Regions from separate parts of the Oceanobacillus sp. HCA-5259 genome, predicted to be linked through region 2. Evidence: a T-box and tRNA genes for the amino acid it is inferred to sense, from the RefSeq annotation. Region 2 holds a T-box; the other holds one or more tRNA genes.
What was found. The T-box of region 2 lies ahead of WKU33_RS04170 (valine--tRNA ligase). A T-box ahead of a tRNA ligase gene usually reads a tRNA of that ligase, here a tRNA-Val.
Positions count from the first base shown of each region.

Region 1: it has a tRNA-Val gene. The T-box ahead of WKU33_RS04170 (valine--tRNA ligase) is inferred to sense a tRNA for this amino acid. The anticodon was not compared.

Region 1 is NZ_JBBKBV010000024.1:17,686-28,721, forward strand. Features, by position in the region: gene WKU33_RS12945 (alpha/beta hydrolase) at 1-634, opposite strand, end outside; gene WKU33_RS12950 (ABC transporter ATP-binding protein) at 1,234-3,063, opposite strand; gene WKU33_RS12955 (ABC transporter ATP-binding protein) at 3,053-4,792, opposite strand; gene WKU33_RS12960 (hypothetical protein) at 5,002-5,253, shown strand; gene WKU33_RS12965 (YjfB family protein) at 5,476-5,670, shown strand; tRNA gene WKU33_RS12970 (tRNA-Val) at 5,747-5,819, shown strand; gene WKU33_RS12975 (GNAT family N-acetyltransferase) at 6,136-7,029, shown strand; gene WKU33_RS12980 (thiol-disulfide oxidoreductase DCC family protein) at 7,389-7,769, shown strand; gene WKU33_RS12985 (PH domain-containing protein) at 7,854-8,288, shown strand; gene WKU33_RS12990 (3D domain-containing protein) at 8,767-9,621, shown strand; gene WKU33_RS12995 (LysR family transcriptional regulator) at 9,842-10,759, shown strand; gene WKU33_RS13000 (GlcG/HbpS family heme-binding protein) at 10,997-11,036, shown strand, end outside.
Region 2 is NZ_JBBKBV010000004.1:137,638-148,673, reverse strand. Features, by position in the region: gene WKU33_RS04175 (ATP-grasp domain-containing protein) at 1-145, shown strand, start outside; gene WKU33_RS04170 (valine--tRNA ligase) at 206-2,848, opposite strand; T-box leader at 2,902-3,126, opposite strand; gene WKU33_RS04165 (hypothetical protein) at 3,194-3,439, shown strand; gene WKU33_RS04160 (hypothetical protein) at 3,436-4,425, opposite strand; gene WKU33_RS04155 (LysM peptidoglycan-binding domain-containing protein) at 4,490-5,446, opposite strand; gene hemL (glutamate-1-semialdehyde 2,1-aminomutase) at 6,151-7,440, opposite strand; gene hemB (porphobilinogen synthase) at 7,455-8,456, opposite strand; gene WKU33_RS04140 (uroporphyrinogen-III synthase) at 8,460-9,203, opposite strand; gene hemC (hydroxymethylbilane synthase) at 9,203-10,129, opposite strand; gene hemA (glutamyl-tRNA reductase) at 10,167-11,036, opposite strand, start outside.

The sequences.
Region 1 (11,036 bases), on a different contig from region 2:
TGCTGTTGCCTGCTTCTAAAAAGTCCCGCAGTTCACGGTTAGGTGTAAGTTGGTCTACTGTCCTTCCATCTGTCAGTTTCGCCTCATTTTCTTTCTCACCGATTGTGTGATAGATATCAAGTGCGGCATGGTCTTTCGCCTGTTTCACTTGTTCCATCACCGCTTCATCGATGAAAGGGGATTGCAGAATCACCTTACCGAATGTATTTGGGTATCGTAGGGCGGTTAGTAACGAAAATGTTCCAGCAAGGGAGTCACCCATCAAAATACGCGATTTCCCCATATGATAGGTAGGGAGCAGATCATCGAGTAATGGTACAACTTCCTTAACGACAAATTTCGTAAATGCATCGTATTCGTTACCGTTCGGATGGTATTTCCGTCGCCTATCTTCCGCATCTTTATAGTGGATTCCGACAAATATCGTGTTTGTCAGTTCATAGTCTTCATGCAGCCGGTCACTATACGTTGCAATCCGGCCCATTTGATAGTAGTCGTCTCCGTCAAACATGATGCAAATGTTGTACTTGTATAAGTCTGAAAAGCTTTCTGGATAATAGATTTTTAATACTTTTGTTTCATCTAGATACTTACTCTCAATTTCTTTGTCGATCATTTTACCTTTTCTCGCCAATGCTTCCACCCCTTGTATGTATTTTAACTCAACCTTCGCATTTGAAAAAAGAAACACTGACTCATGCTTTCATTCAGCGTAAGTGTTTTGCTCGTTCATTTAATTTGGCGCTCTAATCGCCGTTCAGTTTCCCGGAGGACGGATGCTTTCCGCGGGCTCCGCGCTGAGCCTCCTCGGAAGAAAAGCACTTCCTGCGGGGTCTCATCGTCTCCGCTTTCCCGCAGGAGTCACCGTCCTCCGGGAAACTGAACTGGTAGGGATGATTATTATGAATGGAAACTATCACCCTAAGATCAGCGTTCTATTCCTAAAATGAAAAATAGTGTTCCAAATTTGGCTTTCCCCTCGGAGCAGTCCAGACACCTCGAGACTCCTGCAGGAGGAAAGGCATAGGTGAGACCCCGCAGTACGCAAAGCGTACGAGGAGGCTCACCAGCCGCCTGCGGAAAGCGAGAGGTGTCTGGACTGCGGACCTCCAGGAGGAAGTTGCACACACTTACGCTGAATGAAAGTGATAGTCGCTTCAGTTCTTTTGTTCAAGCTGCGAAGGTTAAGACGTTAACTTTATAGTACCACGTAGGAAGGGCTTGTTCTAATCCTTAGTTTGCTTGTTCGAGCAGCTGGCTTTCATGAAGGTTGTAATAAGCGCCTTTCTGCTTAATGAGTTCATCATGACTTCCTTTTTCAATGATTTTGCCGTATTCAAGCATGATGATTGTATCTGCTTCTTTGACAGTATTTAGCCGGTGCGCAATAACAAAGCTCGTTCTTCCTTCCATAAGCCGTTTAAGAGCTTCTTGGATTTTTAGTTCTGTAATTGTATCAATATTACTTGTCGCTTCATCTAAAATCAAAATGGAAGGACTCGCAATCAGCGCGCGGGCAATTGTGAGTAATTGTTTCTGCCCTTGACTAATGCCGCTTCCGGACTGATCAAGAATTGTGTCATATCCATTTGGAAGTTTCGTGATGAAATCATGAGCATTCGCATCTTTTGCAGCTTGCTCGACTTCTTCATCCGTTGCATTAAGCTTTCCGTAACGGATATTTTCCCGGATTGTTCCGTGGAAAAGGAATGTATCTTGTAAAACGAATGCCATCTGTTTTCTTAAACTGCTCCTCGTTATATCTTTAATATCAACGCCGTCCAGTGTAATTTTCCCTGCATCATAATTATAGAAACGTGAAATCAGATTAATGATCGTCGTTTTCCCGGCACCTGTGTGTCCGACAAAAGCAACCGTCTCTCCAGGTTTCGCTTCAAAGCTTACCCGATCGATGATCGTTTCCTTTTCATAGGCAAACTGGACTTCATCGAATATTACATGTCCCGCAGTTTCAGTTAGCTCTTTTGCATTTTCTTCATCTCGTTCTTCTTTTTCCTCATCCATTACATTAAAGACCCGTTCCGCACCGGCAATCGCGGAAAGAAGGATGTTGAATTGGTTGGAAAGCTCATTCAGAGGACGAGTAAATTGTCTAGCATATTCGGTGAAGATTACGATAATCCCGACCGTGACAAGTTCTTGATTACTATAGATCGCAAGCAAGCCACCAGCAAAAGCAATCAATCCGAAGCTTAAGAAATTCAGCATGTTCATGATCTTCGGAGTGAGACCGGCAATCATCTGCGCCCAGAAACCAGTTCGCTTCAGTTCTTCGTTCCGTTCTTCAAAAGCCCGAATGACCTTATCTTCCTGGGAATATGTTTTTACAACATGCTGGCCGGAAACAATTTCTTCTACATAACCATTGACTTCCCCGAGATGCTTTTGTTGTAGTTTATAGAGCGGCCCGGTCCGGGAAGTGATCCATTTCATCGCGTAAAACATAAGAGGGACGATAACGAGCGTGACAACCGTTAAAATTGGACTGAGTATCAGCATGACAATCAGCGTGCCAGCAAGTGTCAGAACACTCGAGAAAATTTGGATGACCGATTGATTGAGTGTGTTATTGACGTTATCAATATCATTTGTCAACCGGCTCATCAATTCCCCGTGCTGACGTTTATCAAAATAAGAAATCGGCAGTCGATGGAACTGTTCAAATAAATCCTTTCGCAAGTCAAAAACCGTATTCTGGGCAATTCCAATCATCCAAAAGTTCTGTAAGAAAATAGCAAGTGAATGAAAAAGGAAAACAAAGATCAAGCCGACAAGCAGTGTTCCAAGTCCATTTGTTTCCTGGGTCACGATATAATCATCAATCGCCATTCCGATAAGATAGGGACCGAGCAAACCGAGACCAGAACTAAATATCACCATTAAGATGACGAGAAAAAGCATCCCTTTCTGCCGGGAGAGATATGCCCAAATCCTTTTTAGGGTAGCCCCCATATTTTTCGCCCGTTTGTCTTTATCAATCTGGACGGAATCAAGCTTTATTTTCTCATAGTGGAAGGGAGCCTTCCAGTCCTTATTCGACATGTGCATACTCCTTTCCGTGCTGGGATTCCACAATCTGTTGATAGAGCCTGGATTGTTTAATCAATTCATTATGTGTCCCCACTGCGAGCACTTCACCTTCATCCATTAATAGAATCCGATCTGCAGTCCTTGCTGTGGAAACTTTTTGAGTAATGATCATTATTGTACAGTTGTATGATTCAATAGTCTCAAGCAATCTAGCTTCCGTAGCAAGGTCTAGGGCACTAGTACTATCATCAAGCATGAGAATCTTCGGTTTCCGGATCAGCGCCCTGGCAATCGAAATCCGCTGTTTTTGCCCACCGGAGAGATTCACTCCTTTTTGCCCGACTCTCGTGTCATACTGTTTAGGTAAACTCATGATTGTATCGTGAATCTGTGCATCTTTCGCAGCTTGTATCATTTCTTCGTCAGTCGCACCGACTTTTCCCCAAACGATATTATCCCGAACGGTTCCGGTGAAAAGGAGCGGATTCTGTGGCACATATCCGATACTATCCCTTAAGGTATCGAAGGGATAGGAATCAATAGACCGACCGTCAATTAGCACCTGTCCTTTAGTTGGATCATATAGCCGAGGCATGAGTTGGAATATCGATGTTTTCCCGGATCCGGTAGCACCCATAATCGCAAGGGTTTCTCCTGATTGGATGGTGAATGAAATATCGTTCAAAATAATTTCATCTGAAGCAGGGTATTGGAAATAAACATTGCGATATTCCACTGTACCGTCCTTAATCTCAATGTTATCATGCGTTCTATCTACTTCATATTCTGATTCACTTTCATTTTCTAATGTCAGCACTTCATTCACCCGTTCTGCCGATGCTTTTGTCCTCGAAAGAATGATGATAATAAAGGAGAACATTGAAATCGCCATCGCTACCCGGAGTGCATAATTGACGATAGAAACAACTTCTCCAACCGCAGCATTCCCGGCGAGCGACTGGATATTTCCGAACCAGATGATGAAGATAAGGCTCAAGTTCATAATAAATAAAAGGATAGGCATCGTGGATTCCACAAAATGGAAAGTCCTTTTTGTCGAAATCGCAAGGTCGTTATTTGCCCCCATGAAACGCATCTCTTCAAAATTCCGGCGTCCAAACGCTTTAATAATCCGCATACCTGCAAGATTCTCCTGCATGACTCGGTTGACGTGATCGACATTCGCCTGTACTTTAGAAAACATCTTACTAGCATACTTCATCACGAGGAATAAAAAGAGAATAAGTAAAGGCACGGTCAGAAGAAAGATCATTGCAAGGCGAGCATTTACAATAAATGCCATCGTCACTCCACCAAGCACAAGGAACGGGGCTTTTGCCATAATACGAAGCGCCATGAAGATCATATTTTGAATCTGGCGGATATCGTTCGTAAATCGTGTCACAAGTGCAGAAGTAGGGTAATTACTTAAGCTTTTAAAGGAAAAATATTGGATGCGGGCGAACAGCTTCTGTCTCAAATCAAAACCAAAGGCGAAACTGACATGAGAAGAGTAGAATGAGTTCAACACTCCAACGATAAGGGATAAAGCTGCAAGTCCAATCATGATTCCTCCCCACATCGTAATTTTCCCAACATCTTCTTGTAGCACCCCCTGATCAATCATGAGACCGAGAAAGAGAGGGAGGAGAAGCTCAATCATAAGTTCAGAAAACATAAAAATATATGCTAAAATAATGGATGTTTTATATGGTTTTAAAAAGGAAAAAACATTTTTCAAACGCTGACCCTCCAAGTAAGTAAAATAATAACAATTATTTAATTATTATAATGTGTTAGTAGGTAATTATCCAGTATCTTATTTCGGGTGTCGAAGTTTTGTGGGGGTGTTTGGAGATGATTGATTTTCCGTTTTTTTAAGTTAAACTGTGAGTCAAATAATGTGTTTACAATACAAGTATTCCGACACTAGAAAAAGGTGGTGAAAAAATGGCATTCATGCTAGTAATGGTGGGTGTTTTCTGTATTATTTACATGAAACCTCCTATTTTTAAACAAATGAGATATGATTATGTTTATCTCCTGATTGTTTTGATTTTACTATCCATCATTGTGATTAATGGGACTTTTATAGATTTAATGTCTGATGGATTACTAGTAACGCTCACGCTCATGATTTTATCTCCTTTGTATGTAAAAACATTTTCAGCAATAGGCAATAAAGGGGAACAGAATGCTTAATTCTATGCAAAAAATGCACGTCAGTACATAAACTATACGATTAGAATGATGGTTCATAGCTCAGTTGGAAGAGAGATATTTTAACAGGGTAGATGGTTCGATACAGTTGGAGCTTCTCGTTTACTCCTAGCTGTCAAATTGATAGAAAGAGAGACTTGGAAACTTTCATAGATATGGTATGATAGATAGAGTTAAAGGATTCAGAGAGAAAGGGGTAGGAAAATGGATATTGCAAAACTTTCTACAGCATTAAGCCAAGCCCAAGTAAAACAGCAAGCAAGCTTATCGGTTATGAGGATGATGATGGATACAGGGAAAGTTCAAGCTGGTGATATGCTAGAAATGTTGGACGAAAGTGTAAGTGCACCAGATGCAAGTCACCCAAATTTAGGTGGGAAAATTGATATTCAAGCATAAAATAGTACAAAATGTTAAGTTTCGCTTGCAGGAAATATAAATGTATTGTATACTAAATCTTGCAGTTGAAAATAATGATTCCGTAGCTCAGCTGGGAGAGCGCTACCTTGACAGGGTAGAGGTCGTTGGTTCGAGCCCAATCGGAATCACTATAGAACAGAGGTCTGTATCCCTTATATATCAAGGGGTACAGACCTTTTGTTTTAAGTGTAACAGATTCCGAATGCCCCTAAATTTTACCAATTGTTAAAACCTTGCTAACAACCTCATTTTCTTCTCGACTGTAATACATCTTCGAATATGTCTTCGGCTTCATTCCGGTTCGTCTGGGATGATGTGAGCATAAGAAGCTTTATCTCCAATTATACAACCTTAAATAGCGCTTGTTTAAGGTCTGATTTTCATAGGTTAGTCGACATAACTGATTCAAATACTTACATTTTATAAAGTTTGGGAGGTTTTCATATGATAAAGATTCAACGTCATCCGAAACTAGCAGATGTTGCAGCCTTTATTTCCAGATTAAATTCAAATTTAGAACACCATATTGGTTATTGTGGGAAAAAGATGGATGAAATTTTTAATACATTGGAGGAAGACTTTGGAGATATACCTGCACGTGAATCATTTTTTATAGCAACGGAAAGCGATAAGGTTGTTGGAGTCTGTGGGTTTGATGCTGATAACGAAAGGGGAAAAGCCGAAATATGGGGACCATTCGTAGACCGCGCAGATGCATTAAAGGTATCTATTTTGTTATGGGAATCCACTATTAAAGAAATTCCGAATACCATACAGACTGTCTCCTTATTTCCGGATAATCATAATTTAATGGTAGTTGATTTGGCTAATAGATATTCTTTTGATTCTGTTAGTAAAGAGACCATTTTAACTTGTTCCAAACAATCTTTTAGAAGAGTAAATAATGACAATGTAATCCCGCTAATAAGTGAACATTATAGTTCATTGATAAAGTTACACAACCAAATTTTTCCTAATTCTTACCTAACTGGTACTGAAATGGTAGATGGATTGAGTGAAACATCGACTGTTTTTGGTGCTGTAAACGAACATGGTAATTTACTAGGATATCTTTACACTGAGGCAGAGCCAGAGTTTGGAGAAGGAAGTATTGAATTTTTTGGTGTAACTCCGCTGGTGCGTAACAAAGGTTTGGGGACTTCTCTTCTTGTAAAAGGTTTAGAATGGCTTTTTACATTTCCATCCATAGAAGAAGTTACTCTATGTGTCCAATCTGACAATTCGAAGGCGATTCGTCTATATAAAAGACTGGGGTTTCAGATTGAGCATCAACTTACATTTTTCGAAAAAACTCTAGACAAATCAGGCGTAAACTGAATATTGGTCTCTATTATTATGTTAGGTAAATCTTATTTAATATTACAATTTAAGTTAATTTAGGTCCAAAATTATTTAGCGAAAAGTGTTCATTTTTACTTGACGGTTACATGGTGTTGGCATACAGTAGAATGCTTACGATAACCAATATAAAACTTGTTTTAATTCGCCTTGTTTTGTTGGACGCCAACATTGGCATCTGGAACTGAATAAAGGTACATTTATTTGTACGAAATTTAGGTGCTTTTTGAATGACATTAGCACCTTTTCTTGGTACAATATAATTAAAATTCAGAATATAAAATGGTGTCGGGAAATAAAGTTTTCTACAAGAAGGAGAGCTGAACTTAGGAGCCATAATACTATTCGATGGGGTATGTAATTTTTGTAATAAAAGCATTCAGTATATCATTAAAAGAGAGTCGTATGATTACTTCAAATTTGCTTCATTGCAAGGTGAAGTTGGTCAAACCTTACTGAAAAAACACCAGTTACCTTGGGATGTTGATAGTTTTGTATTGATTAAAGACGATCGAGTGTTTTTAAAGTCGGATGCTACTCTTCGGATATGTAGACATTTAAAATGTCCTTGGAAACTACTGACGATACTACTCATTATTCCTAAACCGATTCGGAATGCAGTTTACTCAATCATCGCAAAAAACAGGTACAAATTTTTGGGGAAAAGGGATAGTTGCGCTATACCTTCTCGAGAAATCCGTAGCCGTTTTTTAGATTGAGCTTTTTTATTTTGTTTTGATTGAGAATGTTATCTCAAGACTAAGCTGTTTCACTAATTAAAATTAGATCGGAGGGTATAACTTTTGAAGTTCAATGCAAACAAAGACTTAGCTTATCGAATAATAATTGGGGGATCGGCACTGTTATTCTTAGGACTATCACTTGGACTATTCATACCGATTTACCATAAAGCAGGACTCGCCGCAAGTTTAATCTTTTCTTTGATATTTGGGATTTTCGCTATTGTCATTTTATGGTTTTGGTACCGAACATTTTACTTTGTAACAAATGATTATTTAATTATTCATATTGGCCCATTTAAACGCCGAATTGAGCTCGAAACCATTAAAAAAATCGAAAAAACTAATACTCAATTAGCCTCAGCTGCTCTTTCCAAAGAACGTTATTACGTATACTATGGTTCCAGTGATTTTACAATCATCGCTCCAGAAAATATGGACCAGTTTATACAAGTGATCAATGAACGAAAGGACGAACCGGTAGAGTTTCTGAAATAGAATGTGTACATTCATTTCCAGTGATTAAACCTGTATTTCCGAATAGATGATTCCACGGTGAAGGAACACCATGAAAAGGTTAAGCCGCAATTATTTCATGCGGCTTAATCTTTTTTGGTAAGGTCGGCTAGAAATAGTACTTGTCTGTTTAATTCAACGATTCCGTAATTTCGATAATGTATGCCTCTCTCTCAAGCTGTGAAGAAACTGAGTTTCCTCCCCATAGATATGCATTTTGATATACCCATAGTTCGCCGTTAGTGGTAAACTACGATTAAATGTGTGACATATCCTAAGAGTGAAGGATAGAGATGGTTCTTATATGTTTAAAAAAAGAAAATAGAACTAATTGATAAATATTTATCCAATTTTTAATATATTGCGATTATTTGTAATAACCTCTTAAACGAGCTGTAACCACAGACGTGTCCCCCTGTGCTAGGATTAGACTTAATCAATAACAAAAGGGGGACTACTAATGAAAAAGTTAGTATCCGTATTGATAGGGCTGGTTATTATAGGGATTGCTGCGACTTCAGTGTCAGCAGCTGATTATGAGGTACAAAAGGGAGACAGTCTTTGGAAAATAGCGAATGAAAATAATACAACTGTTGAAATATTGATGGAAATAAATGGACTCAAATCGTCATTAATTCATCCGAAACAAGTATTGAAACTCGGAGTAGAGACGGAGGCAGAGTTTTATATTGTGCAAGAGGGAGATACTCTGACACATATTAGTAATTCCTATAGTGATGATGTAACGGTCGATAAACTGAGGGAATGGAATAATCTACCCTCCGACCTAATTATAACGGGACAGCGTTTAAATGTGAATGGTGTGGGAGTTGAACCAACAGTAAGTGAAGAGTCGGAGCAAACAGCAGATGAACCGGAAGTTGAGACAGGTACTGACGCAAATGAAGAGAATCAAGAGGCAGTGGAAGCGAGTCAGGATTCAGCGGAAGAGAGTCAAGAGACAGTAGAAGAGCAAGTTGAATCGGCCAACAAGGTTGAGGAAACAACAACCGGGGAAGTTAGAGGAGAAACATTTGCTGTTGAAGCAACCGCCTATACTGCAGGCTGTTCCGGCTGTTCTGGTGTTACTGCAACTGGAATTAATCTGAATAACGACCCTTATGCAAAAGTTATTGCTGTAGATCCTAATGTTATTCCGCTAGGTACACAAGTCTATGTAGAAGGCTATGGATATGCTGTGGCAGGTGATACAGGTGGAGCCATCAAAGGAAATAAAATAGATGTACATCTCCCAACAAAAGAAGAAGCATACAACTGGGGAAGAAAAACAGTAAACATCACGCTTATAGAGTGATAAGGAAGCTTATTTTTATAAGAACTTAATCTGTCTTTATTATATAGTTTATAAGTTCCTTGTCTCAGGTTCTTCATTCTTTCTTATCTCCTATGTCTGATAATTGTAATTTGTCTAAAACTAAGAAGTGCTATAAAATGGAAGTAAATCATGTATAACGATTTATAATGACAGATGCCATCACAAATACTGAGCGGTAGAGTAGACAAGGAGGGAAAGAATGGAAATTAAAGACTTGCTAATTTTTCAAAGTGTTGCTCGTAATGGAAGTATTAGTAAAGCTGCAGATGAACTTAATTATGTACAATCCCATATCACTTCTCGAATTAAGTCATTAGAATTAAGTTTGAAAACACGACTATTTGATCGTCATAGTAAAGGAACGACATTAAATTCGGAAGGAAAGAGGCTTTTAGTCCATTCAGAGAAGATTTTACACATGATAGAAGAGATGAAGAAAGAATTTCAAGAATGTAGCAATCCCTCAGGTACTCTCGAGATTGGGACTGTTGAGACCGTCACGAAGCTACCGATGATTTTATCCAACTTTCATAAAAATTATCCCAATGTGGAGTTAACACTAAAAACGGGTGTAAACAATGATTTAATAAATGATATTTTGAATCGCAAATTAGACGGTGCCTTTGTTACAGGATTTGGGAGGCACCCCGATATTGAGCAGATTGAAGTTTTTAAGGAAGAACTCGTTTTAATAGCAGATAACAAAAAAGTTAGTTATAGCAGTTTGAAAAATAGGCCAATGCTTGTTTTTAGTAAGGGATGCAGTTATCGAGCGCGGCTGGAGAATTGGTTACATGATAGCGGAATTGTGAATGCTAAAGTAATGGAATTTGGAACATTGGAAACGATTCTGGAAAGTGTGATAGCTGGGCTTGGGATAAGTCTTGTACCCAAATCCACTGTTCGTTATTTAAAATTAGCTGGGGATGTTCGGTGTTACCCAGTACCTAAAAAATATAGTGAGATATCAACTGTCTTCATTAGACAGGCAGATACGTATTTAACAAAAACGATGCAAAAGTTTATTGATACCATTCATATATTAGAAAATGAAATTCCCCGTCCGTTCGTTAATCCAAATGTAGATATCTCGGCAATTAAAGAATATTCCGTTTGAAGGGCAACTTTGTTCTTTTTATCATATAAAAAACATACATCAGTGGGTGTTTTCTTACCCACTGATTTTTTTATAACTTTTTACAGTCCTATTTCTAATTTAAAAGAATGATATCAGTTTTACAGATGGAGGAATATCAGTATTAGCTATTTTACGGAAGGGAAAGTAACTTTTATACTAAGGATAGAGATGGTTTTTATAAAATTCCTACAATAAGGGGCGGGAGGAGTGTAGTACATGACGAAAATGAATCTTGAGTTAGCAAAGCAACTTATCG
Region 2 (11,036 bases):
TGCCGGAGTTGATTTATTGAATGGTGATAGAAATCAGCCAATCGTATGTGAAATAAACTCCAACGCACATATCCGGAATTTATATGAATGTACTGGCATCAATGCTGCAGATTACATGATGGAATATATTTTAAATAAATTATAAAGGGGAACAAAAAAACAGCTGGGGTTCAATGAGTTGAGCCTCCAGCTGCTTCTTTTTTTCCTAACCTTTTAATTCTTCCAGTCTTGCTTTTACTTTTGCCTGTTTTTCCAAGTAATCTCTTTCCTTCTGTCTTTCCGATTCAACTAGAGATTCTGGAGCTTTACTCACAAAGCCTTCATTAGATAATTTCTTCTTAACTCTATCTACTTCTTGAGTCCATTTTTCCAATTCCTTTTCCAGACGTTCCAATTCTTTATCAATATCGATTAGACCTTCCAGCGGCAGGAAAATCTCTGCTCCTGTCACAACGGCTGTCATTGCTTTATCTGGAACTTGTAGCTTAGCGGCAATTTCTAATTTTTCCGTATTACAGAAACGCTCCACATATGCTCGATTTCGCTCAAGTTCAGAGACAATTTGTTCGTTCTCCGCCTCAATTAGCATATTGATCTTCTTCGACATTGGTGTATCAACTTCAGCTCTGATATTACGAACTGACTTGATGATGGCCATAAGACGAGACATTTCTTTAACAGCCAGTTCATCATGTAATTCCTGTTTCACTTGTGGCCAGCTGGCAATGGTAATGGATTCTCCAGCATGTGGCAGTTGCTGCCAAATTTCTTCTGTAATAAACGGCATAAACGGGTGCAACAAACGCATCGTCTGGTCAAGCACATAAGCTAATACAGATTGCGTCGTTTTCTTCTTGGCGGCATCATCACTATAAAGTGGCAGTTTCGCCATTTCAATATACCAGTCACAGAACTCATCCCAAATAAAGTTATATAACTGACGACCCGCTTCCCCAAATTCATATTTATCCGTATTCTTCGTTACTTGATCAATCGTCTCGTTCAATCTTGTCAAGATCCATTTATCAGCAACTGAAAGATCTCCAGACAAATCAATATCATCATAGTTGAAATCCTCTAAGTTCATTAAGACAAATCGGGAAGCGTTCCAGATTTTATTCGCGAAATTCCAAGTTGATTCAACCTTTTCCCAGTGGAATCGTAAATCCTGTCCAGGCGTTGAGCCAGTTAACAAGAAGTAACGAAGGGAGTCTGCCCCGTATTTATCGATAACATCCATCGGGTCAACACCATTTCCAAGAGATTTACTCATTTTCCTTCCCTCTGCATCACGGATTAATCCATGAATGAGCACATCTTCAAATGGCTTTTCCCCTGTAAATTCCTTCGACTGGAAAATCATCCGCGCTACCCAGAAAAAGATGATGTCGTAGCCAGTTACGAGTGCTTTAGTCGGGAAGTAACGTTTGAAATCAGCCGCTTCCGTATCCGGCCAGCCCATCGTAGAGAACGGCCAAAGGGCGGAGGAGAACCATGTATCAAGTACATCTTCATCCTGTTCCCAATTCTCATGGTCACGAGGGGCTTCTCTTCCTACATAGATTTCTCCTGTTTCTTTATGGTACCAGGCCGGTATCCGGTGGCCCCACCATAACTGTCGTGAAATTACCCAATCACGAATGTTTTCCATCCAGTGGAGGTACGTCCGTTCGAACCTTTCTGGGAAGAAATTGACTTTATCATCACTCTCTTGTAGCGCAACTGCAGCATCAGCAAGTGGCTTCATTTTTACAAACCATTGGGTCGATAAGTACGGTTCCACAACTGCACCGCTTCGTTCCGAGTGGCCAACCTGGTGGACCCTTTCCTCAATCTTCAGAAGGGCACCGATTTCTTCTAGATCTTTTACAATCTGTTCACGGCATTCAAACCGGTCCATACCTTCATATTTACCAGCGTTTTCATTCATCGTGCCGTCTTCATTCATAACAAGAACTCTTTCCAAGTTATGACGATTACCAATCTCAAAGTCATTCGGATCATGGGCCGGTGTTATTTTTACCGCACCAGAACCTAGTTCCATATCAACATAATCATCTGCAACGATTTCGATTTCTCTACCGACAAGTGGCAAAATTACCGTTTTCCCAATAAGATGTTGGTACCTTTCATCATCCGGATGAACAGCTACCGCCGTATCTCCAAGCATCGTTTCCGGACGTGTTGTAGCAATCTCGATAAACTCATCACTATCTTTGATTGGATATTTAAAGTGGTAAAATTTCCCTTCGACCTCTTCATGAATTACTTCAATATCGGAGAGAGCTGTTTTTGTTTGCGGATCCCAGTTGATAATGTATTCGCCACGGTAGATGAGTCCTTTCTCATAAAGCTTGACGAAAACCTCTTTAACCGCATCGGACAATCCTTCATCAAGCGTAAATCGTTCTCTCGAGTAATCAACACTTAAGCCAAGCTTTTCCCATTGTGAACGGATGAAAGAAGCATACTCTTCCTTCCATTCCCAAGATTTCTCAAGGAACTTTTCCCGTCCAAGCTCATAACGGTTCGTTCCCATCTTTTTCAATTCACCTTCAACTTTTGCCTGGGTTGCAATTCCTGCATGGTCCATCCCTGGAAGCCAGAGAACATCATATCCTTGCATTCGCTTCATACGGATAATCGTGTCTTGCATTGTCGTATCCCAAGCGTGCCCTAGGTGCAGCCTGCCCGTTACGTTTGGCGGCGGAATAACGATAGAATAAGGCTCTTTCTTCGGATCATTCGGGGCTTCAAAGAATTTCCCCTCCAGCCAAAATTGATAACGACCCGCTTCTACTTCATTTGGATTATATTTTGATGGCAATGTTACTTTTTTATCCGACATTACCGATCACCCTCCTTTAGTTTTAACAATTAAAAAACCCTTTCCATCCTTCAAAAAAGGACGAAAAGAGTTAACTTCCGTGGTACCACCTTTGTTTACAAATAAATATTTGTACACTCATCGACAGATATCGGCGCATAGCCGGCGTGCCTCTACTGTAATTCGAAGCAGCTGCATCAAGGGCGACCTTCCAGCACAACCTTCCTAGGAAATTCTCAGCAAATCATTTCCCTTCCTGTAGGCGTTCATCCTGTACTCTTCCCAATCATTTGCATCATTATATTTTAATTACCTTATATTGTATACACTTCACTTAAAAACGTCAACTCTAACCGGAACAAAAACGTGGCTACAACATACGATAAAGCATGGTACTTCATCATTTATAATGAGGTGAATGGTATGGGTCGGTATTATCGTTATCGCCTGCCTCCATGGGCGAGGCAATGCTTGTTCGTTTTAGAAAAAGCGATGGCGCCGTTATTAGTATATCAGCTTCTCCGTACGATTATACTTCCGACAACTTTAGATGTATTTTTACTAGGTGTTTTCGTATTTCTCTATATTGCTTTTTACTTGGAATGGTTTTAATCGGCTTTCCTTGCCCTTTGTTCAAGCATTTCTTGGAAACTCAACCCGAAGATTAATCGGCGATAAATCTGTTCAAGTTCAATAGACAACTGTATATGGGAAATATTAGTTTCATTGGTTGTATGGTATTGCTCGACTAAGCGTAAATATTCTTCACTGTTCAGCAAATATAGGCTGAGTAAAGCTTGTTCCAAGGAAGTTAACGGATTCTCTTCCATATAGGTGGAGAAATTTTTCAGAAAGTGGCTCTTCAACTGAGGCTCATGGATTGCTCCGTAACGGAACAAGTCCATTAAATCAAAGACTGCATGTTTATAACAGGCGCTTTCCCAATTAATAAAATAATGATCAAATATATGGCCGGCTTGTAAATTACCATGATTCAGACTGATTCCCCAACTCGATTCCTCCTCCGCGAGGGAAAGGATTTCATCTACTAGTTGACGGGAGCGGAAAAGGGAGAATCGTATATCACGATAATGGGTTAATACTTGCAGTTCAAAGGGAGATGGATAATGTTTTTGTTCGATGATTTCTATCCACGCAAGTAGCCGAGTTTCATCTTTTGTACAGTTTCCTTGATATGTTTGAAAACGATTCGTCAATTCATCCTTGTTTAATCGGTACAGATTTTTCGTTTGAACATGAATTCTACCGATTTGCCTATAGATGGACTGGATGCGATTTTCACCAATAAATCTAGTATTTGTCTCTATCCAAGGTGTCAGGTAATAAAACTCACCTGCAAATTCAACATACATTTCCCGATTCCGGGTTAAATAAACAGGGATAATTTCATGGAGGTTTTCCTGATTTGCGCGGGTGTAGACGGACACCCAATTTTCTATGGATTGTTTATCTAACCTGCTCCGTTTTAATGCATATTCTTTTCCGCCTGCCTTTACTTTATGCAGCCGGTCCGTAACAGCGACAATTGCCTGAGGATATATATTATAGGCTTTAAGAATTTCAGCTTGTTTCTCCATCCTGATAACCTCCGGAATGCTTAACATAGGAAAACCCCTTGCTTCCATTCACAAGGGGATTATTTCATTTCTTCGGGATATACAGTAACTGTCCCTCGCTAATATCAAAGTCTTCATCAAGTTTATTTTGTTTGATTAACTGCAGGGCACTAACTTGAAATCTTTCCGCGATTGATTCGATCGTATCGTCTTCTTGCGCAATGCAAATACGCATTTTTGCATAGCTTTCTTCCTCTTCATGGCGGAATATGTCTTTTAAATAACTAACATCATTTACAACTTCATCCGTCTTTCCATCTTCTTCTACTTCCTCTTCTTCCTTCGCACGGATTATCAGTTCATTTTCTTGCACTTCTTCCGTTTCCGGTTCCGGTTCCCGTACTTCATTTACATCTATTACCTCTTCCACTTCCGTTTCTTCCTCTTGCTCCAACTCCTCTGCTACTTCCTTGGTCCTTTCCTCTTCTGCAACAACCTCTTCTCTTTCCACTTCAAATGTGAATGAGTCTGGTTCTTCGTCCTCTTCCGACTCTACTTTCCTTTCCTCTGTTTCTCGTTCTTGCCATAAATCGACTTCCGCTTTAATTCCTTGAATTTCCGCTACTGCAGTAAGCTGTAATTTTGAATTTGCCGGTAATTCATAATCAAAGTTAATAATTTCTATTCTAATATCATCCATGTTCTCAATCCGGTATTCCGGAACGGAAATATCTACAGGAAAACGATGATAAAATTCAGCCATATTATCTTCTTTACTCTCTACTTTTTCCACAAACCTTCTCGCATCCAAATCATCAAGCTCATCTAGTGCAGGGTGATCTGTTTCGTCTATCCGTTGTTCATCGCGCATATATTCTCCCCGCAGTTCAATCTCGCCCCGGATGGACACGTACGTATCATATGGTTGAATCGTTATTTCCGGATTAAGTGAAACGCCTATTAATTCGAGTACTTCATCGCCTCGGTCAAAATATAATGTTTCTTGTAATTCAAATTGAAAATTTTGATTAGCAGAAGACAAAATAACTCCTCCCTTCTCCATTGCCTATACAGTTAAACCCTGTGTATACACTATCTATATGAATGGATAAAAGGAGATATGCATGAAAAAAACCTGATACAGCTGGAGGATTAATCCCCGTGTATCAGGTCTTCAAAGGTTATGACTTAATTTTCGAACCAAAAAACCAAAGTGTTTATTAAATAAAGTGCCAATTGCCTTCAATCAGCGTAAGTGTTTAGCGCATTCTCTTGGTTAGATCTCTAATCGTCGTTCAGTTGCCCGGCGGACGGATGCTTTCCACGGGCACAGCAGAAGCCTCAACGCACAGGACATGCTAATGCAGACGTTGCCACAGGACGTGGCGTACTTAGTCTGCCTCGGGCTGAGCACTAAGGGGTCTCCGGACTCGCGCTATTCCCGCAGGAGTCACCGTCCACCGGGCAACTGAACTGGTAGAGAGGATTATTATTAATGGAAAAAATCCCACCATGATAGGTGCTCTCTTACTAAAATGAAAAGTATTGCTCCGAATTTGGCCTTTCCTCGGAGCAGTCCAGACACCTCGAGACTCCAGCAGGAGGATAGGCATAGGTGAGACCCCGCAGGGCGCCAGCCCGAGGAGGCTCACCAGCCGCCTGCGGAAAGCGAGAGGTGTCTGGACTGCGGACCTCCAGGAAACAGTTGCACTTACGCTGAATGAAAGTGATTATAATGGATTGCAGTTATTTAGTTAGATTTGCAAACACCCGGTTCACTGCTTGGATTGTTTTTTCAATGTGTTCCATCGTATGTGCAGTTGATAGGAATAGTCCTTCAAATTGGGATGGTGGCAGGAAAATTCCTTCTTCAATCATGCCGCGATAATAAGCCGCGAAACGATCTAAATCAGAAGTTTGTGCTGTTTCAAAGTTGATGACTTCTTCAGCTGTAAAGAATACACCAACCATAGAACCGACACGGTTAATTTGTAATGGAATACCATGTTGCTCGCTAGCTTCCTGGAAACCTGCCTCTAACCGGTCAGCTAATTTCCCGAGCTCTTCATACGCCGCCTCGTCCATCGCTTTTAATGTTTCGTAACCCGCTGTCATTGCTAGAGGGTTTCCGGATAATGTTCCCGCTTGATAGATCGAACCTTGAGGTGCGATTTGTTCCATAATCTCTCGTTTTCCACCGAATGCACCGACCGGAAGCCCTCCACCGATAACTTTCCCAAGACAAGTAAGGTCCGGTATTACGTCATAATAACCCTGAGCACAATTATAACCAACACGAAAGCCTGTCATGACCTCATCAAAAATAAGTAATGCACCATGTTTTGTTGTAAGTTCACGCAAGTTTTGTAAGAAGTTATTTCTTGGTGGAACGACTCCCATGTTACCGCAGACAGGCTCGGTAATGACCGCAGCAATCTGGTCTCCGTACTGTTCGAATGCAAGCTGAACACTTTCATAATCATTATATGGAACTGTAATCGTGTTACTTGCAGTCGAAGCCGGTACCCCTGGGCTGTCCGGGAGACCAAGTGTTGCTACACCGGAACCAGCTTTAATTAATAAGGAATCACCATGGCCATGATAGCTTCCTACAAATTTCACAATAATATCTCTGCCAGTATATCCACGGGCAAGCCTGATTGCACTCATCGTCGCTTCGGTACCCGAATTTACCATCCGAACAATTTCGATGGAAGGCACTCGTTCTTTTACTAGTGCAGCCAATTTATTTTCCATTTCAGTTGGTGCACCGAAACTCGTTCCTTTATCAACTACTTCTTTCAATTTGGTTGTTACCCGCTCATCGGCATGACCTAAAATAAGCGGTCCCCAACTTAACACATAATCAATATATTCATTTCCATCAATATCCGTAATCGTCGCACCTTTCCCCTCTTCCATAAAGATTGGCGACATGCCGACTGATTTAAAAGCGCGAACGGGTGAGTTCACACCACCAGGCATTAGGTCAACTGCTTCTTTATATGCATCAATGGATTTTGAAAAGTTTTTCATCGTTCGTTCCTCCTTCATGAATTACGTAAAACTGCCGCAACGTCTTTTGCAAAATATGTTAATATAATTTCTGCTCCTGCACGTTTCATGGAAGTTAGCATTTCAATCACAAGTTGTTGTTCATCAATCCAGCCATGCTGTGCGGCAGCTTTTACCATTGCATATTCTCCGCTCACATTATAAGCAACAACGGGAAGGTCAAATTCATTTCTGATGTCACGGATAACGTCGAGATAGGATAACGCTGGTTTGACCATAAGAAAGTCTGCTCCTTCTTCAACGTCTGACCGAGCTTCCCTGATTGCTTCCAGACGATTTGCCGGATCCATCTGGTATGTCTTCCGGTCACCGAACTGCGGAGCACTATCGGCCGCATCGCGGAAAGGTCCGTAAAAGGCTGAAGCATATTTAACTGCGTATGACATAATCGGAATGTGGGTAAACCCTGCCTCGTCCAGTGCTTCTCTTATAACTGCGACAAAGCCGTCCATCATATTAGATGGTGCAATAATATCCGCCCCTGCCTCAGCTTGAGATACAGCTGTTTTTGCAAGCAATTTTAATGACTCGTCATTATCTACATCATTGCCATGAATCACGCCGCAATGACCGTGGTCTGTATATTCACAAAGACATGTATCAGCAACAACGAGCAACTCAGGATACTTTTCTTTTACAAGCTTGGTGGCTTGCTGCACAATCCCGTCTTCTGCATACGCCCCGGAACCAACCTCGTCTTTACCTGTAACGACACCGAAGAACATAAGTGCACGTATACCTAATTCATATGCTTCTGTTACCTCTTCCATTAAGCGGTCCAGTGAGAATTGGTAAACAGAAGGCATCGATGGCACTTCATTCTTAATATTTTCCCCTTCGATGACAAATATCGGATAAATAAAATCTTCAACATGAAGATGTGTTTCACGCACCATCGCCCGCATTGATGCACTACTCCGTAAGCGGCGATGTCTCTTAAATTGATTATTCATTCTCAAATCTAACATTCCTTCCATCAATTAATCTTGAATCATTGCTTCGAGCATTCCTTCAATCGTGAATGTTTTTGCAGTGATCAACTGGTTGAAACCTGCCGCACTTGCCGCCTTTTTCGTCGTTGTACCGATACAGACACAAGGAACCGGAACAGGTTCTCCATATAAGTCAATAAATGCGTTCACTGTTGAAGGGCTTGTAAAGGTGAGATAATCAAAGGCATTCTTCTGTATCACTTCATGCAATCGTTCTTTTATACCTCCATTTATCATTGTCTCATATACTTCTATCGAATCGAAAGCAATGCCTCTTTCCGTGAATTTTTTCGGTAAAATATCCAAGGAACGGCTACCCCGCACTAATAAAATCTGTTCTCTATTTTGGTAAATCGGCAGGAAAATCGCTGCCAAGGATTCTGCATCATATGTATCAGGCACGAGATCAGCTGTATAGCCGAATCGTTGTAGTGCCAAATCCGTTTTATGACCAACCGCAGCGATTTTTACTTGCTCCCCAAAATGGCCACCATTTTTATCATATGCAGCAAAAAAGCAATTCACGCCATTTGCACTCGTAAAAATAATCCAATCATAGCTTTTCAGACGATTGAAAACATCCTGCTCATTGCTTGCTGTTATACTATTTATCCGAAGAAGCGGGATTTCAATCGGTATGCCTCCGAGTTCTCGTATTTTTTCCGAGAAACTCTTCGCTTGACCGGCTTCCCTTGTCACGATGATACGTTTTCCCTTTAAGTCACCGGACATTACTCCTGCTCCTCTTTCGCCTTTTGAACAATTTCTTTTGCTCCTTGATTAATAAGAAGGCCCGCAGCTTCTGTTCCAACTTCAACCGGGTTTTTCCCTTTTACTACTTCCTTCAAAATTGTTTTACCATCAGGGGTTCCGACCAACGCTGTCATTACAAGTTCATCTTCCTTGTAATAGGCATGACCGCCAATCGGCACTTGACAACCACCTTCGAGCAAGTCTAAAAATGTCCGTTCTGCTGTGACCGTTTCCGTTGTCTCCTCATCATTGATTAAGGAGAGGATTTCTCTCATTTCCTCATCGTCTTCCCGGCACTCAATCGCAAGAGCTCCTTGTCCGACTGCTGGTACACAAACTTCAGGATCAAGGTATTCTGTAACTATCGATAAGTCCATACCAACTCGTTTAATACCTGAGACTGCAAGAATAATTGCATCATAATCTTCTTCTCTAAGCTTTCTGAGGCGGGTTTCGATATTACCGCGAATCCATTTTATTTCAAGATCTGGCCTGGCAGCAAGGATTTGCGTGCTACGACGTAAACTGCTGGTACCGACAATTGCCCCCGCTGGTAATTCGTTCAGTTTCAGATCATTTTTTGAAATGAAAGCATCTCGATAATCCTCCCGAACTGGAATCGAGCCAATTATTAAGCCTTCTGGAAGTACAGCAGGCATATCTTTCATACTATGAACTGCAAAGTCGATACGCTTATCATAAAGGGCTTGCTCAATTTCTTTTACAAATAAGCCTTTACCGCCTACTTTTGATAACATGACATCAAGGATCTGGTCGCCTTTTGTAACAATTTCCTCGATGACAAATTCATTTTTCACCCCCGCTTGTTTTAATTGTTCAATAACCCATTTCGTCTGTGTCAAAGCAAGATTACTTCGCCTTGATCCAACAATAATTTTCCGCATGAAAAAACCTCCTAATTGCAAATCCGTTTCCTTGTCTCTATATACTGGAAATCTCTTTAATCCGAGGAAGCGGTGAGTTTTCCGGTCGATTCAATTCTTTCATACTTTCATTTTTTTCCGTTTGCTTTTCGAACTCCTCAACTACTTCTGCTTCAATGCCGAATATATCTACAAAAAGCTGCAGACTTTCTTCCGCATTCTCTGATCCAGCCAATTCTTTTGCCTGAGTAATCGGCTCCTTTAACAATTGATTAATAATACTTTTCGTATGCTTACTCAGAACCTTTTTCTCCCGCTCCGTTAAATCAGGCATTTTCCGTTCAATACTTTTCATCGTTTCCGCTTGAATGCCTAAAGCTTTTTTCCGAAGTGCGGAAATTACCGGGACAACACCTAGCGTGCGGAGCCACTCTTTAAATTCGATAATTTCTTCATGAAGTAACTGCTCCACTTCATTTGCAGCTTTTCTTCTTTCTTCTAAATTCTCATCGACAATATGCTGTAAATCATCAATATCAAATAAATATACTTTATCAAGTTCACCGATTGCAGGATCTATATCCCGAGGAACGGCGATATCAACTAAAAATAAAGCTCTGCCTTCTCTTCTAGAAAGAACTGGTTCGAGCATTTCCTTTGTTAGTACGATATTTTCAGCGGCAGTTGTCGTAAATAAGATGTCAGTCGATTGCAGAACTTCCAGTAGTTTCTCCATTGGTTCTGCTTCCACTTGAAATTTACTTGCCATTGTTTCTGCTTTCGAATACGTCCGGTTTACAATGGTAAGATTCGATGCGCTAGCACCTTGTAAATTTTTCACAGCAAGTTCGGCCATTTCTCCTGCACCGAGAATCGTTATATTTTTATCACGAATTTTTCCTAATTTATTTTTAATCAATTCGACAGC